DNA from 2 places in the Shewanella sp. SP2S2-6 genome. Region 2 is predicted to be linked to the other one. Evidence: predicted binding sites of a transcription regulator. Region 2 holds the regulator's gene; the other holds the start of a gene.
The links. The regulator LexA, encoded in region 2, represses DNA repair genes until DNA is damaged. The targets are predictions, from matches to a motif close to TACTGTATNNNNATACAGTA.
Positions count from the first base shown of each region.

Region 1: the regulator LexA is predicted to act here: its motif matches at 1,160-1,179, upstream of dinB (DNA polymerase IV).

Region 1 covers NZ_JAUOEQ010000003.1:145,469-148,608, forward strand. The annotation lists partial or broken gene Q4Q57_RS03850 (methyl-accepting chemotaxis protein) at 1-1,013, shown strand, start outside; gene dinB (DNA polymerase IV) at 1,203-2,279, shown strand; gene Q4Q57_RS03860 (LysR family transcriptional regulator) at 2,323-3,140, opposite strand, start outside.
Region 2 covers NZ_JAUOEQ010000014.1:37,243-40,382, reverse strand. The annotation lists gene plsB (glycerol-3-phosphate 1-O-acyltransferase PlsB) at 1-851, opposite strand, end outside; gene lexA (transcriptional repressor LexA) at 1,012-1,632, shown strand; gene Q4Q57_RS11465 (cell division inhibitor SulA) at 1,629-2,141, shown strand; gene coxB (cytochrome c oxidase subunit II) at 2,544-3,140, shown strand, end outside.

The DNA of each region.
Region 1 (3,140 bases), on a different contig from region 2:
ATGGTTGATGTTGCTGCCCTTTAGACGCCAGTTAGCTAAGTTATTGGATGCGATGGAAGATATCGCCGAAGGTGACAGTGATTTATCAAAACGTATTCTGATGGATCGAGAAGACGAGTTAGGCAAACTTGGCGATGCCTTTAATCGCTTCGCCGAGAAAGTGCAGCATATGTTGTTGGATACGCGCAGCTTAACCCAAGAGGTTGGCACGGGCGTTATTGATGCGCGGCAGATCTGCGACTTAGCCGTGTCGTCGGTCTCATCGCAAAAGCAGCAGATAGATTCGGTGGCTACCGCCGCAACGCAAATGGCGCAAACCAGTCAAGAAATGGCTGTCAGTGCACAACGGGCGAATGATTTTTGCCCAGAAGGCGCAAACTCAAGCCCACGATGGTACACAGATTGTTTCCCGTGCGACCGAAGGGATGAAAGCGCTGTCACAGCAAGTGATCGCCGCGGCGAAAGTGATTAAACACTTACGCAATAGCTCAGAGCAAATCGGTGAAGTCTTGAGCGTGATCCGTAACATTGCTGAGCAAACTAATCTATTGGCATTGAATGCGGCGATTGAAGCGGCGCGTGCGGGTGAGCAAGGCCGTGGCTTTGCTGTGGTGGCAGACGAAGTGCGCACGTTGGCATCGCGTACCCAAGATTCTACCGCCAACATTCAAGGCATTATCCAAACCTTGCAACAAAGCGCATTGCAGGCTGAGCAAGTGATGGAATCGGGCGTTGAGCAAGCGAAAGCGGGGCAAGAGCTAACGACTCAGGTCGAAGCGGCACTGAATGATATTGCGACGGCGATTATGTCAATCCAACAGCAAACGGTTGAAATAACCGTAGCAATCGATCAGCAAGCCGTGGCGGCCGAGGAAGTGGCGCTCAATGTCGATAATGTGCGGGGGTTGTCGGATCAGTCTTTGCTTTCGAGTCAGGACTTGTCGCAAAGCTTGCAAGGCTTTGAGGATATGACCCGCGCACTTACTCGTAATATCGGCCAATTTAAGATTTAAGCCTGAGTTGGTCAGTGAACTATTCGCTCACTGACCATCAGCTCAATCACGGCATTACTCATAGTGCACTCACAAAAGGAGCTTAGGCTCCTTTTAATTTTAGGTTTCCCGCCAGATCCCCGCTAAATTGATGATGAACACTTGATTACTGTTTTTATATACAGTATTTTGGCGTTGGAGGAATTCAACGTGCGAAAAATTATTCACATCGATATGGACTGCTATTTTGCGGCAGTGGAAATGCGCGACTTTCCCGAATACCGTGGCAAGCCTTTAGCTGTGGGCGGTAGCAGCGATCGTCGTGGTGTTATCAGCACTTGCAGTTACGAGGCACGTAAATTCGGTGTGCGTTCGGCGATGGCGACCGCTTATGCCTTTAAGTTGTGTCCCGATCTCATTTTGGTTCCTGGGCGGATGCAGGTTTATAAAGAGGTGTCGCTGCAAATTCGTGAAATTTTCTCCCGCTATACCCCATTGATTGAGCCGCTTTCTTTAGATGAAGCCTATTTAGACGTGAGTGAGTGCCAACAATATAAGGGCTCGGCGACCTTGATTGCGCAGGCCATTCGCCGCGATATCTTAGCCGAAACTGGGTTAACCGCTTCGGCAGGCATAGCACCGGTGAAGTTTTTGGCTAAAGTTGCCTCGGATTTGAATAAGCCAAACGGCCAATATGTGATTACCCCAGAGACACTCCCTGATTTTGTTAAAACCTTATCGCTGCGTAAAATTCCCGGTGTCGGCAAAGTCACCGCCGAAAAGCTCTCCTCGCTTGGTCTCAATACCTGTGGTGATGTGCAAGCCTATTCTAAACCTGAGTTATTGGCGCGATTCGGCAAGTTTGGTGGTGTCTTGATTGAGCGTTCCCAAGGAATTGATGAGCGGGGCATTTCCGCCGATAGGGAGCGTAAATCAGTCGGTGTTGAAACTACGCTGGCGAAGGATATTTATAGTCTAGAGCAGTGCCAGCAAGTGATGCCGGGGTTGATCCAAGAATTAGCCCTACGTTTGAGCCGCAGCGCTAAAGAGCGCAAAATTCACAAGCAAGTAGTCAAACTCAAGTTTAATGATTTCAAGCAAACCACTATTGAGCATCGCAGCGATGAAGTCTCGATTGTGATGTTTTATGATCTACTCGCACAGGCAATGGAAAGGCAAGAGGGCCGCGGCATTCGACTATTGGGTATTTCGATCGGCCTCGCCGATTCTATCCTCGCAGTGCCCGAAATCCCAAATGCCCAGACTCAGCTTGATTTAGCGCTCTAGGCGTTTACTGAGTCGATACGCCGCAGACTCATGCCTGAATGGCTCAATAAGCCTCGGGTGGATTCGCCAACATAAAATCAATTAACAGTCTGACCCGCAAGGGTAAATTGTCCCGATCGCGATACATCAAGTAGGCGGTGCGCGGAATACCTTGCCATTCTGGCAGTATTTGAACGAGCTTGCCGCTTTGTATCTGTTCACTCGCCATGCTGATGGGTAATAGTCCAATACCGAGTCCCGCCACGACAGCCTGACTGGCGATCGCCATATCATCGACGGCTAGTTTGATGTTACCCCTCGGCTCAAACTCGAAATCTTGCCCAGTGATATTGTGCTGTAAACGCCACGTTTTTGTGGGCTTAGCGATGATAACCGGATGCAGATCCAGTTCTTCTATGAATTGCAGCGCATGCCACTGGGTTGCCGATGTGCTGGCGCAAAGCACAAAGCTAATCGTGGTGAGTGGCCTTGCAATCCAATCGGGATCTTTAGGTTCACCCACTCGAAAGGCGATATCGATGGCGTTTTCACTGACATCGATATTCATGTTCGACAGGCTTAAATCGATGTCGATATTGGGATAATGCCGTTGGAAGGCGTTGAGTGATTCACCTAGCCAGCGATAGGTTGTATTGATGGGCGCCGAGATCCGCAGTTTGCCAACCGCTTGATGTTTATCCGCATGCAACTCACCGGATACCTGGTTTAACTCGATAAACAGCGGGCCGCAGCGTTCGAGATAACGCTGACCTGTGGCGGTAAGGTTGACTCTATGGGCGTCTCTGTGCAGTAAACGCAGGCCTAATGATTGTTCTAACAGATTGATTCGACGGCTTAAGGTCGAAGGTGGAATGCTTAAGT
Region 2 (3,140 bases):
CCGCTGTAAAGCTTGTTCCACAACCAAGTTAAGAAACGCTCGGCAATACGCACTAAGCTATCTGAGTAATCTGCAGCGATTTCATCAAGATACTCAATGGCTGTCTCGCGCGCTTGGGTCTCAGAAATCTTTTTGTTGGCCGCTTCTTCTTGAATCGCTTTACGCAAGGACTCGGATTTGAGCAGCGAATGAAACAGTGCTTGGCGATTTGGCAGCACAGGCCCTGTCATCACCTTACGTTGACGACGGAAATGCACCCGCGCTACCCGCGCTAACTTATGGGCGATCCCCATGTCAGTGCCGTGTTCGTCGGCCATGTATCGCAGAGATACCGCATTTGAAAACTGTACGAAGTTATGTCGACCTAAGAATAGAATCATCAAGCATTTGCGCAGCCAAGTCGGGTTTTCCCGCTCAAACACAGCCGCCTTCATAGTGTCGTCTTCTTTCCCTGGCGTGCGGCCCCAATACAGGCTCACGGGCACCAGTTGAATGTCTAATTCAGGGCGCTCCTTATGCACGGCCAACAAACGCATAAAGCATTCGAGGAAAGGCTCGTTACCGGCACGCTCACCAAACAGCGGCTTACGCCCTTGAAGGCAGACAACCCGAGGCGCAATCACACCATTTGCCACTAAAGGCTCATAGGGGCTCGGCAGTCCTAACTTAGCCGTAATTTCGCTCAGGGCAGCGATGTCACTCAGCGATTCCGTTTTCATCACATAAGCAAGGGGTCTGGAGGCATCCAGATTCAGATCGGCAAAGGGATCCTGAGGCACAACAATAGTGTGCACTAAGTGTTTTTGGATCCAGCGTAATGATTTCAACCAAAGAGAGTCGTGTTTAGGCATTATTCTTATGCAATTAAGTACGTTTACTAGCCCGGTAGAATACCAGACTATGGGTAATATTCGCTAATTCTCTCCAACATAGCTAAAAAGTGGTTAATACTTGCGCTGCAAATAATACTGTATATACTAACAGTAACTGTATAGAAAAACAGGAAACACCATGAGACCTTTGACGCCACGCCAAGCTGAAATTTTAGAGCTAATTAAACGAAATATTGCCGATACTGGCATGCCACCCACTCGGGCAGAAATCGCGACCCGTTTAGGTTTTAAGAGCGCCAATGCGGCTGAAGAGCATCTTAAAGCGTTGGCGAAAAAGGGCTGCATTGAGATCATGCCAGGCACATCGCGGGGCATTCGCCTACCTGCGGAAGTCGAAGATTTAACTGAAACAGGTTTACCACTTATCGGTCAAGTGGCTGCTGGCGAACCTATTCTTGCCCAAGAACATGTCGAACAGTACTACCAAGTCGACCCGAGCATGTTCCATCCCGCCGCCGATTTCTTACTGCGGGTTAAAGGCGACAGCATGAAGAATATCGGCATTCTCGAAGGAGATTTGCTGGCTGTCCATAAAGTACAACAAGCTAGAAATGGTCAAGTGGTTGTCGCTAGAGTCGACGACGATGTCACTGTTAAACGTTTCGAAAAAAAAGGCAATGTGGTCTATCTACACGCCGAAAATGAAGACTATTCCCCGATAAAAGTGGATTTAGGCTATCAAAGTTTAACAATTGAAGGACTCGCCGTCGGTGTGATCCGTAATGGAGATTGGCTATGAACAAACTACTTGGCAATGCACCCCGCCATCCGGGCTTGTGGCTCGATGAAGTCCGTGATGCCGACTATGACTGGCACCACGCACCTATCGCCTGCATGCCAACTAAGACTCAAGGCCGCCAAGAGTTAATCCATTTGAGTGCGCAACTCGCCCAGTTAAGCCAACAGGGTCGTTGGTTAGTACTCATCAACCCACCGAGCATTGGCTACAAACAAATGCTCGCCAATGCAGGCGTGCGTATGGACAGAGTCTTGCTGGTGCACGCTAAAGATGAAGTCGAAACCCTGTGGGCGATGGAAAAAGCCTTAACAAGTGGTACGTCCAGTGCGGTTATTACTTGGACCCAATCACTGGATGCACGCGATAATCGTCGCCTGCAAATCGTCGCTAAAAGTGCCCGCGCCATGGGTATAGTGCTAGAAGACGTAAACAGTCACTTACATGGCGACGTACGCATTGAGCAAGGCAATCTCTTCGGCCAACAATCTTTTTTTAGCGCTGTACATTAAATATTCATTTATTTTTTTACCTTGAAAGCCGCCTCGCCTATGAATGTGAGGCTTTTTTTTGGCAATTTTTCAGACAATTAGATAAATAAGTGATCTTGATCAATATTTAAACAGCAAGTATGGTTGATTTAGTCGGCGATGATATATCGCCGCCCGTGGCAAATAAATCGAGCCGTAATCGAGTTCAAAATGCCACTAAAAATAGAGAACAGATTTATTTCAGTCGTATGTGCCAGCGTGGCTAATACCAGCAGTAACAATACTTAATTAAAAGTAACAGCCGCCAACGCACGTTGAAGTCAAAAACGCTTTTTTGGGAACTGAAGAGTTTGCATAGAGTTGAGACTTACTGTGTTGCTCTTCTTTGTAGTTGCTATTCGCAATTGGCAGAGGAGAAGTCTTGTGAAGCAATTGTTGTATTGTTTACTCGTGGTGTTATTCGCACCACCGTTGGCCGCCGCGGACATGCGGTTCAACATGACCCCTGGCGTAACCGAGATCAGTGGCAAGGTTTATCACTTGCACATGACCATCTTGTATATCTGCTGCGCCATTGGCCTTGTGGTCTTTGGCGTGATGATTTACGCCATGATCAATCACAGAAAATCCAAAGGCGCTGTCGCGTCGCACTTTCACGAAAGCACTAAAGTTGAAATCGCTTGGACGATTCTGCCATTTATCATTTTGATCTTAATGGCGATTCCAGCGACAAAAACCTTAATTGCTATGGAAGATCCCAGCAATGCCGATCTCACCGTTAAAGTCACAGGTTCCCAATGGAAATGGCACTACAGCTATTTCGATCAAGACATTGATTTTTACAGCATACTCGCAACCCCAAGAACACAAATCGACGGTACCGAAACCAAAGGGGAAAATTACCTTTTGGAGGTCGATAAGCCGCTCGTGCTACCGATAAATCGCAAAATCCGCTTTTTAATGACCTCAGAAGACGTCATTCATTCATGGTGGGTACCTGCTTTTGCGGTGAAAAAAGAT